One region of the Robertmurraya sp. genome, then DNA from elsewhere that is predicted to be linked to it. Evidence: riboswitches for the same ligand, from Rfam matches in the RefSeq annotation. Region 1 holds a riboswitch; each other region holds the start of a gene.
What was found. A riboswitch is a leader RNA that binds a small molecule or an ion and turns the genes downstream of it on or off. The one in region 1 is predicted to bind cyclic di-GMP.
Positions count from the first base shown of each region.

Region 1 (4,292 bases):
AACCTGGTAATTCTACCCATCATATTGGTGGTTAAAGCCCGGTCTATCAATATATTGTGTCAACAAAAATAATTTGTCCAATAATTGGAACATGCACAGGTATATTACATCTGGTAACCTTCTTGTTATCGAAAGCAAGGAGGTATTTTTTATGAACATTCTAAAAAAACTACTTGTTCTCTCTACTCTATCGTTCACATTGGTTGGGTTCGAAACTACTTCGAGCGCAGCTGAACAAACTCTTTCAGTGAAAAGTGGAGAAACATCTTGGAAGGTAGTAAGTAAAACTGATAATTCTGCTCTTGAATTAATGAAAGAAAATCATGATAAATTTCCAACATTATATGAAAAGGAAATTGATGTTACAGATCAGGAAAAGGAATTGATGGCCCGACTTGTAACTGCGGAAGCAAAAGGTGAGCCGTACGAAGGGAAAGTGGCTGTTGCAGAGGTTATTATTAACCGTGTAGAGCATGAGGAATTCCCTGATACTGTAAAAGAAGTTGTATACGAGCAGGTATCTGGTACGTATGCATTTTCTCCTGTTCAAAATGGTGAGATTAACAAGCCGGCGGATGAGGAATCAATGGAAGCTGTAGAAGAAGCTTTGGTTGACAAGGAGAATGATTCAGAGGCTATATATTTTTATAATCCTGAAATTGCAACGGATACATGGATTTTAACAAGACAAGTGACTGAAACAATTGGTAACCATCGATTTGCGATTTAGAAACCAGGGAATAAACTCCCTGGTTTTTTTACTGAACAAAATATTGCCTTAATGCTTGTTGCAATGTTCCTAATGTTTTTGTCTTCTTAAAGAATGCTGAAACATCTAAATGAATCATTTTTTTCACAACTTCTGCACGTAAACCGGTGATAATCGAGTTGCAACCCATCATAGAAGTACCGTCGATAATCTTCATAAGATGATCGATAACGTCAGGTTCCATATCGCCAATTCCGGATAAATCAATGATTAACGTTTGAATACGAAGTCTTCCAATCTCTGTTAGAACCTTTTCTTCTAATATTGCAGTTCGGAAGGAGTCTACCGTCCCAATTAAAGGTAAAATACATACAGAAGAAGTGATTGGAATAATAGGTACTGATAGATTTTCAACTAGTTGTCTTTGTGCAACAATCAGGGAATCTTTGTATTTTGAATAACTTATAAAGAAAGTGTTCAGAAACTGGTCGACTCGGTTATTGATTTGTAGCTCGAGCTGAAAGAAGTCATCTAACTCATATTTGTTGGAAAGAGTGTTAAACGATTGAATAAACATCCAAAGTGTTCGTCGTATCGCTTGAACCCATTCCAGTTTGAAGGATAATTCAATTGAATGGGTAGCCCATACAATTCCTTCTTTTTTGGCGAAAGCTTTCAGTTCATCCTCATTGCCATCGATAATGTCGATTACTAGCTTTTGAGCATTCGAAACTAAATTGATATTACCGATTCTTAGTATTTCATCTATCCGACCTTTTACATTTACAGCCTCTATAAGAAGTGAGTTCTTAAATCTATCTTTATTTTCTTCAATAAAGTGTTTTAAGTCAAAAGAAGCTTGATATGTAAATTCCAAGAGATGTTCCCCCTTTTACAATTCCCCAAAAATTTATACCCTTAAAATGTATTTGATAAACATGTTTTTTAAGCAAAAATATTAATCAGATAATTAATAGGGATAAAGAATGATTTTTGATAAAAAACAGTGACTTTTATCATACTTATCGACTGTTTTCGACAAATCTTCTATAATGGGTTTGCTAAAATAAAAAATATAATTGAAAAAGGCAAACCCATTGAAAGGTGGGGACGCAAAGCTACAGATCTACGGTTCTAAAGGAACTATGATGGCTGAGTTGCCAAGGGAATAATCAGAAGACCTATATCCCTTTGGGTGTAGGTCTTTTCTGTATTTCACAAAGTATGGACCATACCCCTTTAACATTTCAAAAGAAATATAAAAGAAGAAGGTAATGTCATGAGCAACCAAAAATTCGATTTATTGGAGAAAGTGTTTCATACAAGTAGTGATTATTTAATTGTAAAAGATGTGAATGGACGATGGATCGAAGCAAATCAAAAGACCCTACAACTATTTGAAATTGAGGAAGGGGCATATATAGGGAAAACGGATGAACAGCTGGCACAGAAATACAAAAAGTTTGAGAATTATGGTCCTATTTGTGTTCATTCAGACAATCAAGCGTGGTTAAGTAAAAATGAATTTCAATTAAAAGAATCGTTTCGGATGGATGGGAATGACTATACGTTCCATGTGAGAAAGATTCCTCTGTACGATGAGAACGGACATGCAGATAGTTTAGTTGTAGTAGGTAGAAATATTACTGAGCAAGAAAAATACCAAGCCATTAGTGATAAACAGTATAAGGCCCTACAAATGATTGCGTCAGGTGAACCGTTAACAGATGTTTTTTTGAATATTGTGAATGCTGTGGAGGCACTATCTAGTAAGAGTATTTGCTCCATTATGTTTTATGAAGAGAGTGAGAATTGGTTACGTAATGGGTATTCACATAGTTTTCCAGAAAGCTTTTTAAAGAAAATCGACCGATTTCCAGTTGGCTTGAACTTTGCATCTTGTGGACATGCAGCTTTTACGAAAGAGATAGCTATTGTCTCGGATATAGAAACTGACCCATCTTGGTCCAACTGGAAGACGATCCCTTTGAGCTATCAATTGCATTCCTGTTGGTCCATTCCGATCTTATCGTCGAAAGGAGAATTATTCGGTACATTTGCGATCTATCATCCTGACGTACGGAAACCAAAATCTTATGAAATCGAATTACTTAAAGTATTCAGTTACTTAACAGGTTTAGCGATTGAAAGGGATAATCAAGTAAAGGAAATCCAATACTTGGCTTCTCATGATACGTTAACGAATCTTCCGAATATCCGATTTTTAAAGGATGTTATCGACCGATTAATTACTAGACAAGATGAGTTTGCGATTTTATTTATTGATTTAGACCGATTTAAGCCTATTAATGATACTTTCGGACATGCGGTAGGCGATAAGGTTTTAAGTGAAGTAGCAAGGCGGATTCATTCAAATATCCCGAACAAAGGGATTGTAACCCGTATGGGTGGTGATGAATTTGTCATTCTTTTGAAAAAGATGAAGAATGAGAAACAACCCAAAGAAGTGGCAGAACAAATATTACAAGCAATAAAAGAACCGATTGTTATTAATGACCGAGAGTTTTATGTATCAGCTAGTATTGGGATAAGTATGTATCCGTTCCATGGTCATACAGGGGACATATTAATTAGGAATGCAGATGTCGCGATGTATAGTGTAAAAGGGGAGGATGGACAATCCATCCAGATGTTCAATGATTCCCTCACGAAGCACGGTACAGAATTATTTATGTTACAAGGAGAACTCCGCGAAGCAATCAAGCAAAATCAATTTTTCATACAATATCAACCGAAAATTCAGTTGGCAACAGGTAAATTCACTGGACTAGAAGCACTCATCAGATGGAAGCATCCAGAGAAGGGGATTATCAGTCCTGACACATTTATACCTCTTGCAGAGGAAAGTGGATTTATTGGTGCGCTAGGAGAATGGGTTCTTCGGGAAGTGTGTTTACAGCTAAAGAAGTGGAGGGAGTCGAACCTCACTCATTTACCTGTTGCAGTAAATATATCTGTGAGACAATTTGTTTTAAACGATATCCCTAGTTTGGTGGAGGCAATACTCGCAGAATTTGATCTCCCATCCGAATCCATTGAGATTGAAATTACAGAAAGTGTGTTAAGTAAACATGAATATTTAATTCAAAATGCAGTCAGCAAGCTTCAAGAAATTGGAGTGAAAGTGTCAATTGATGATTTTGGGACAGGTTATGCTTCAATGACGTATTTAAAACAATTTCGTGCAAATAAAATAAAAATTGATCGTTCTTTTATCAGCTCTCTTCCACATGATGTAAATGAAGCGGCCATCGTTTCTGCTGTTATTACATTAGCGCGTGAGTTACATATGGATGTTATTGCAGAAGGAATTGAGACGAAGGAACAGTTCGACTTTTTATTAGATAAAGGCTGTTCGGAAGGCCAAGGGTACTATTTCAGCCGGCCCGTATCATCAAATGAAATCGAAGAACTAATTCAAAGAGTAAATAAATTTTTAAAATAAGGAGTGATGACATTGAAGGTTGGATTTATTGGCTTGGGTAGTATGGGGTTACCGATGGCAGAAAATCTTTTGAAAAATGGCTATGAAATAGTGGTTTACAATCGGACGAAAAGCAAA
Region 1 covers NZ_JAKFCQ010000004.1:35,111-39,402, forward strand. The annotation lists gene ACGLXV_RS00340 (cell wall hydrolase) at 152-730, shown strand; gene ACGLXV_RS00345 (STAS domain-containing protein) at 759-1,586, opposite strand; cyclic di-GMP riboswitch class I at 1,787-1,874, shown strand; gene ACGLXV_RS00350 (EAL domain-containing protein) at 1,989-4,175, shown strand; gene ACGLXV_RS00355 (NAD(P)-dependent oxidoreductase) at 4,188-4,292, shown strand, end outside.

Region 2 (4,292 bases), on a different contig from region 1:
AATCCGCTCTGCTGCATCATCCGCCTCCTGCAAATAGTGAGTAGAGAAAAGAATGGTCTTTCCTTGTTTGGCTAGAGAATTAATGGTTTGCCAAAACCGGTTTCTTGATGAGATATCCATGCCTACAGTCGGTTCGTCAAAAATGATGAGATCGGGATTTCCGGCAAGTGCAAGGGCAAAGCTAACTCGACGTTTTTGACCGCCTGATAATTTTTCTGCCTGTGTTTTTAGATCTTGCTCTGTTAGACCGGTTATTTCAATAAGTTCATCAAGTGAAAGGGGATTAGGATAATAGCTTCGTATAAGTGTGAGTATTTCGTGAACCTTTAAGCCAGGCATCATACTAACTTCCTGCATCATCACGCCAATTTTCTCACGTACGTTCTTTGCTTTTGGGGAAAGTCCAAAGATTTGGATGTTGCCTGCTGAGGGCTTAAGTAAACCTAAAATCATGGATATCGTAGTTGTTTTTCCTGCAGCATTCGGTCCTAAGATGGCCACTATTTCTCCTTTATTAATCGAAAAGTTGATATGGTTAACAGCCGTCTTTTGCTGGAAAGATTTTGATACATTAGTTAAGCGAATGACCTCGTTCATATTTGAACACCTCCTGATTTGATACTTTCATTGTATAATCATGGAAAAGGTGATTTTAGTAAGGGATGTCATGAAAATCACATGACAAATGTCATTTTTACAAAGGCTCTTGAGATCATATAGGGAATCATCATAAAATGGAGGGTATAGCATTTCGCAGATAAAGGTGATGACATGATACACAACTATTCAGGTGAAACGATCAGTTACAATATAAACTACAAAAAACGCAAGTCTATTGGAATTTCCGTTGATGTTTATGGAAATATTGAAGTCCAGGCTCCTAAAGGAACACCCAATGAGTATGTGCTTTTATTTATCGAAGAAAAATGGGACTGGATTCAAGAGAAGTCTAAGGAAATGAAGGCGCGAGCGCTTGGACCGCAGGAAAAGGTTTATGACCATGGCGAAAGTTTTCTTTATTTAGGAAACACCTACCCCATCCAAATCTTTCACGACGCAAATCTTACGCAGAATCATGTGAAGTTTGAAGAAAATAAACTGTTTATCTATGTAAAAGAGTTAGAGGAAGAAAAAATTAGACAGGCACTAAAGCGCTTCTACTATCAGCAATGTAAGACATTGGTAGAGAAGAGTATTAAGTCTTATCAAAGCAACTTTAAAATAAAGCCAAAGGTGGTCCGTATTAATGACAGCAATCGTACGTGGGGAACTTGTGATTCCAATCAGCAGTTAACTTTTAACTGGAAGCTTGCGATGGCACCCCAAAGGGTAATTGATTATGTGGTTGTGCACGAAATGTGCCATATGTTGCATTTAAATCATGATCGTTCTTTTTGGAGACTTGTTGGGAAAATTATGCCGGATTACAAGGAACAAGAAAATTGGCTAGCTTTTTCTAGTTGGAAAATGACAGTATAGTAAGGCGAGAGTCCTCATTTATGAAGGCTCTTTTTTTATGTCACCAATTGGTTGATTTTACAATTTGCAATCATATATCTATCCATCAATATTGCGAGTATAATAGTACTAAAGTAGTAATTATTCCAATTACGAAAAGGCAAATCTACTGAAAGGTAGAGACGCAAAACCGTGGGTCTAAGGTGAAAGCTAAGATTGCCAGGTTATCGAATACAGCCAGAGATGGCTTTCACGAAGTGCTAACATGCTACGTGAAATTGGAGGAAGATCAAATGAATAGAGAAGAGATGTTTGATAAAAGGTTACTTATTCGTGATATATTGAATACCCTATGGGTTATTATTGGACTGTATTTGTTAGGGACAGGTATACACTTTTTTCTTACTACTTATGATAAGTGGTTATTTTTTTTAGAAGTGATTTTATTTCCATTATTTAAATTTATCGCTGTCATGGCATGTGCAGAGCTGTTTATGAGTAAATTCCGGAAACACACGGAGTACTATATCATGATTGTAATTACTCTTTTTATTAGCATCATAATTATTAGTATTTACGATAAAGTAATTTTGATGGTTTTACTCATTACTCCTGTTCTGGTCTCATTGTTTTTCTATAATAAAAGAATCATTCGCTTTTCAGTGTTTATATCGATCCTCACTTTTTTATTCATTTATTTTTTTTATGAACCGGTACATGCTTCTATGGATACAGCAGATTTGATTATTATTATCTTAATTTTATTAGGGATTTCACTACTTATATACAGCCTCATGAAACATAGTGATCAAGTGATGAAAGAATTGTTAAAAACAACAAAAGAAAAAAATGATCTATTCTCTAAAAACATTCAAATGGAAAGGCTTTCCCGGTTAGATCCTGTTACGGAGTTATATAATCACAGGTCTTTTCATGAACAGTTGGATTCGATTGTTGGTTTACGTTCATCAGAGGAGTTAAACGTTCATGTAGCCGTCCTTGACATTGATAATTTCAAACAAATCAATGATACGTTCGGCCATAGAGCTGGAGACAGTGTCATTATAGAAGTCGCAAGGCAAATTAAATTTTTCTCTGTTGGCGATGACTTTCCTTCTAGGTACGGAGGAGAGGAATTTGGAATTATCACAATGGGAACGTCGGAAGAGGATTTTATTATAAGGGTGGAAAACATCCGGGAAAGTATTGCAAACACTAGTTTCCCTGAGCTCAAAGGGCGACACGTAACAATCAGTATTGGTGTACAAAAACTGTTGCCTGGAATGAACAAGGAAGATCTCTTTAAAGGGGCAGATACAGCACTTTATACAGCAAAGAGAACAGGGAAAAATAAAACGGTAGTTAATTAGGGCAGAATCAGGGAATGAAGAGTGACAATGGGGGCTAACCATTGTCACCTTTTTACGTTTGAATTACCTTCCAATTATCATTGACTGTAGCTTTTACTGTTCCATACTTGGAAAAATAATTAGCAAGCAGTTCAGTCATGTCGATTTGAATTTCTTTTATGACTTTCTTTCCCTTATACATAGAATAGTTCCCACCACCGGTAGCGCGGTAATTATTCATGACCACGTGATACTTTTGCTTCCGATCCAAAGTTTCACCATTCTTCATTAGAGAAACAATTCGTTCACCAACTGGTTTTCCAACATCAATTGTGTATTGAATTCCTTCCCACATATCGTAATTATAATGTTGAGGCTTAGGGTCGATGAATTGGGGATTTACTGCTATTTCTCCATTTTCGTTTACGATAAAATAAGTAGCGCTTTTTTCTAATCCATCCTTAATATCTTGTCCCGTTAGCTCTAATACCGTCAACGTATTTGGATAGATATAATTTGAAACAATATCCCTCATCGTTACGTTCGTTGGAAGGCCAATGGCATGATTGCTGAACAGAGCGGTGTTGGATATATCAACGTTACTTGCTTCCATTTGTACCTGGTTGATAAATTCTATAAAAGGGTGTTCTTTTATACGCGCAAGGAAAGGATCTTTTATGATCATATCGCCTTGAATACGTCCGATGGGTTGATCGAGCCAATTTTGCGTTTTCTCTTCGTAAGGTAGAATCAATCGTAATATTTCCTCATCTTCTTTCCACTCCTTAACCGGAACAAGAGAGGCTTTTTTAGAAAGACACTTCCATTTATGATCACGATCCAAAGTAAACTCTATATCAACCTGCCCCATACAAACTCCACTGTTTCCAGGTTGAACAATCGTAACACCGTTTAGCTCATCGGCCAATAAGCGGTGCTGATGTCCCGTTAATAACACATCAATGCCTTCTACTTCTTGGCATAGTTGATAGGCTTGGTTTTCACCTGTGACCGCTTCGGTTGGTTCTCCAGTTTTGAGGTTTCTTTCAAAGCCACCATGATAGGAAACAACGAAAAGATCAGGTTGTTCGTTTTCTTTGATATGAGGAATCCACTTTTTAGCACTTTCCACAGCATCCTCAAATTCTAATCCATCTATATGTTCTGCTTTCTCCCAGTTTGGGATATAAGGTGTTGTTAAACCTAAAATGGCCACCTTTATGCCTTCTGGAAGTATTTTAATGGTGTAGGGTTTGCCAAAGAAAGGTTCTTTTGTTTGATTGTTAAGTATATTGGCAGATAAAATGGGAAATTGAGCTTCAGAGACGCTTTGTTTTAATGTGGATAGGCCATAGTTGAACTCATGGTTTCCAATGATAGCTGCATCATAATGTAGTTTGTTAAAAGTTAGAATAACGGGATTAGGTAAATGACTTTGCTTTTTTACATAGTGATAGGTTAATGGTGTACCTTGAATACTATCAC
Region 2 covers NZ_JAKFCQ010000084.1:47,661-51,952, reverse strand. The annotation lists gene ACGLXV_RS11575 (ABC transporter ATP-binding protein) at 1-597, opposite strand, end outside; gene ACGLXV_RS11570 (M48 family metallopeptidase) at 772-1,479, shown strand; cyclic di-GMP riboswitch class I at 1,608-1,690, shown strand; gene ACGLXV_RS11565 (GGDEF domain-containing protein) at 1,752-2,828, shown strand; gene ACGLXV_RS11560 (bifunctional metallophosphatase/5'-nucleotidase) at 2,881-4,292, opposite strand, start outside.
Region 2: it holds a riboswitch for cyclic di-GMP, as region 1 does, so the genes downstream of both, ACGLXV_RS11565 (GGDEF domain-containing protein) here and ACGLXV_RS00350 (EAL domain-containing protein) in region 1, are expected to answer to the same signal.

Region 3 (4,292 bases), on a different contig from region 1:
AATGAAGCAACGGGAACGTATACGGCTGTTTTGGATGTGGATGGGGAAATGGTGGTTGCTTTAGCAGATATGGGCATTTATGATCGTGTCGATTTAGAGTTTGTTGAAAAGCGCTGGGGTTTTCTTGCATCAACAGAGCTTGTCATGATTGATACAAACTTCCCTTCTGACGTACTAGCAAAAGTGATTGATCGCTGTAGAGAAGAAGCGATTCCCCTCGTGATCACCCCTGTTTCAGCTCCAAAAATTAAGAAGTTGCCACAAAATCTTGATGGTGTGGCTTGGCTTATAGCAAATAAGGACGAAGCAGAGGCGTTAGCTGGGAAACCAATTAAAGACGAAGGTGACTTTTTTAAAGCTGCAGAAGCAATTATGAAAAAAGGCGTGGAAAGAGTTGTTATTTCTCGCGGAGACAAAGGACTTATTTACTTTACAAAGGCGAATGAAGCGGGTGTATTGTTACCGCCGAAGGTTGATGTTGTTGATGTAACGGGTGCAGGAGATGCACTGGTTGCAGGAATTGTTTATGCCTACTTACGCGAGTTAAAAACGGAAGATGCCTGCAAAATTGGAATGGCATGTTCGATGCTTACTTTAGCAACGGAGGAAACGGTTAACCCGTCATTGAATCATCAACAACTACAAGAAGCTTTTCAACATAATTTCCACTAAGGAGAAAACAAACATGGAAAAATACTTAGAATACTCACAAGAAGTTTTAGAAGCGAAAAAAAATAATGTACCAGTAGTAGCATTAGAGTCAACTATCATCTCTCACGGAATGCCGTACCCACAAAATGTACAAACGGCAAAGGAAGTAGAAGACATTATTCGTAAAAATGGTGCTGTACCGGCTACGATTGCTATTTTAGATGGGAAAATAAAAATAGGCTTATCAGACGAAGAGTTAGAAATGCTTGCTACACGAAAGGACATTGAAAAGGCGAGCCGTAGGGATTTACCTTACCTAGTGGCGACGAAGAAAAATGGAGCAACAACGGTAGCGGCAACGATGATCTGTGCAGAGCTTGCTGGCATTGAAGTGTTCGTAACCGGTGGGATTGGTGGAGTTCACCGTGAAGCTGAAGTAACGATGGATGTTTCAGCTGATCTTCAAGAACTCGCTCAAACCAATGTTGCTGTTGTGTGCGCAGGGGCAAAATCTATTCTTGATATTGGTTTAACACTAGAGTATTTAGAAACTCATGGGGTGCCAGTCGTTGGCTTTGGTACCGAGGTACTTCCGGCTTTTTATACAAGAACAAGTCCCTTCCAAGTGAATGTTCAAGTGGAAAATGAAAAGGAAGCAGCAAGCATGATTCGTACAAAGTGGGAGTTAGGATTGAAGGGTGGAGTGGTTATTGCTAACCCAATCCCAGAAACAGATGCTCTTGATGAGCAATTTATCAACAGCGTGATTGAAGCGGCTTTAAAGGAAGCAAAGGAAAATGAGATTGCGGGTAAAAATGTTACTCCATTCCTTTTATCAAAGGTAAAAGAATTAACAGAAGGAAGAAGCTTGGAAGCAAATATTGCCTTGGTTAAGAATAATGCTGAGGTTGGATCAAAAATAGCTGTTCAACTTAACACTCTATCTTAAAAAATATTTTTGAGGAGTCAGTCTCATAAGGACTGATTCCTTTTTTTTTGCATAAAAATAGTACTAGATTTACAAACTCTGAATATGTACACCACAACGAACGAATTGTTCTTAAAAAAACTATAAAAGTAAGAAATAGGGAGAAAGGAGATGAAAACGGAAGAAAACTGTTCATTATAACGAAAAAACGGTTCGTTTAGGGTGTTTAGTTTACCAGCACTACCGTCTAAAATAAAAGTAAATTATTCTTTATATAGAACAAAAATTAATAGAATAAGAAACGAAAACTATTAGAATAGTAGGTGGCGGGAATGTACCGAAAGAACTGTGACAAATGTTATCGCCCTTCATACAGCAGCTCGGAAGCAGGGGAATGGATCTGTCCTATATGTGGACATAATCTAACAAAGTTACCTTTTTTTGATGCAGTTACACTGGAAAGGGTACATGTAAATATCATTCCTATCCAAAGGAAATTAAAAGCATATGAGAATCAAAAACTAGGAATAAAGACTTAATTGTTTAAAAGTCAGAAAATTTTAAAAATGATTTCGACAGTGGGCGACATGAAGACTTATGATTTTTGTGTTTGTTCTTACAAATGTAAAAAATGTATGTGTCCATTGGTACTCAATTGTTCTTTATGGAGATCTTTGTCGAATAGTGTAACTAAAAAGTTGGGAAATTTTTAAAGTGTATGACAAATTTTTACACAATTTACTAAGATCGAGTAGTAAAATGATTGATAAGTGAATCACATAGGGAGAGAAAAACACAGAAAAAGGCAAACCTTCTGAAAAGGGGGGACGCAAAGTCGCAGGTCTAAGGTAGTTAGAAGTTTTTTTGCTAAGACGGCTGGACTGCCTGGAATACGATCGTATTTTAGGGGGAGATTGAGGGATGTTGGAAACGAGTGAAGTGACATTAGAAGAGCTAGACTATGAGTGGATGATGTTGATCATTGAGGCAAAAAAGTTAGGCCTAGAGAAAGAAGAGATTAGAAGATTTTTAGGTGAGAATGAAATTAGAGGATAAAAAGAAACTAGCTTACTTAGCATGTTGTTTCATACATAGAATGAAAGTATTTCTGTTAGGGTCGGACCGTATGGGAATGCTTTTTATTTTGGAAAAAAAGACAAAATCACCTGGATTTTGTCTTTTTGCATTAGTTATTATTTGATTGATTACTTCTCCATTTATTAAACTCAAGAAATTCTTTAAACTGATCCTTCGAAACCCCGGAGTTCATAGCCTCTTTCACAAGCTTCATCCAGTCAGAGTCTAGTTCGTCTTTATTTGGGTGCTCATGTATAAGATGGTCAACTGGTACATGAAGGACAGCTGAAATTTTCTCAAGAAATTGGATAGACGGATTCGTTTGTAAATTTCTTTCTAATGAACTTAAGTATGATTTCGCGACACCAGCTTGTTCAGCTAGCTCAGACATGGACATTTTCTTTTCAAGACGAAGTTTCTTAACACGATCTCCAATCATCTAGATCACTCACCTATCTCTCTGTATGAATTCATAATAGCAAAAAAAATTGGTTAGTTCCATATTCAGAACGAAAATAGTAGGTTTCGTTCTTAAAATTTCTTTAGTTAGTCACAAATGGATGGTTATTACGGTTCTAGTGATTAAAAGCTGATTAACAACTTTTAATGCTTCTATGTAGCATTATACACAATACCATTCGTATTGAAAGTGATAATTATGGGCGTAACTAAAAAAAATCTACTGTCCACCCCATATGGACAAAACCACCCAATCTGTCCACGAACGGTGACAGACACCACAAAAAGACAGAATGGCCCTTTTTGTCCACGAAGGGTGTCTGACACCCTTTTATACCCGGGATTGGGGTGGGTGAAACCTATTTTTTTTGTTCGACAAATTCTTTTTTTTGTGGTTGTTGATTTTAAAGGGGTGAAGGGAATTCAATCAAACGTTTGATTGACTATTGTTTGAGGTTATCTAACAAAATTAGACATAGGAATGCTTTGCTAATATAGACCGTTAGAGAGTACAATAAAGACTATACATTATTGGGATTTGGGGAAGTGAGATAAATGATTGTTTTAAAATCACCTCGTGAAATTGAGGCAATGAAAAAAGCAGGAGAGCTTCTGGCTGCTTGTCATAAAGAAATTAAAAAAATGATCAAACCAGGAATAACAACTTGGGAAATTGACCAGTTTGTTGATAAATATTTAGCGCAGCATGGGGCAATTGCTCAGCAAAAGGGTTACAGAGGTTACGAGTACGCAACATGTGCTAGTATTAATGATGAGATTTGTCACGGCTTTCCAAGAAAAGAACCTCTAAATACAGGGGACATTGTCACAATCGATATGGTTGTCAATGTGAATAGCGCCTTAGCAGACTCTGCGTGGACGTATATCGTTGGAGAAGCTTCTGAAGAAACAAACCGTCTTGTAGAGGTAACAAAAACGAGCTTATACAAAGGAATTGAAGCAGCCGTCGTAGGAAATCGAATCGGAGATATCGGACATGCGATTCAAACCTACGTGGAAGGAGAGGGATTCTCGGTCGTAAGAAACTTTATTGGCCATGGAATTGGCCCCTCCATTCATGAAAAGCCGGATGTTCCGCACTTTGGACTACCAGGAAAAGGTCCTCGCATAAAAGAGGGAATGGTATTTACGATCGAACCGATGGTAAATGTCGGAA
Region 3 covers NZ_JAKFCQ010000057.1:363-4,654, reverse strand. The annotation lists gene ACGLXV_RS07695 (carbohydrate kinase) at 1-672, shown strand, start outside; gene ACGLXV_RS07690 (pseudouridine-5'-phosphate glycosidase) at 686-1,600, shown strand; cyclic di-GMP riboswitch class I at 2,374-2,468, shown strand; gene sinI (DNA-binding anti-repressor SinI) at 2,501-2,635, shown strand; gene ACGLXV_RS07680 (helix-turn-helix domain-containing protein) at 2,766-3,095, opposite strand; gene map (type I methionyl aminopeptidase) at 3,671-4,292, shown strand, end outside.
Region 3: it holds a riboswitch for cyclic di-GMP, as region 1 does, so the genes downstream of both, sinI (DNA-binding anti-repressor SinI) here and ACGLXV_RS00350 (EAL domain-containing protein) in region 1, are expected to answer to the same signal.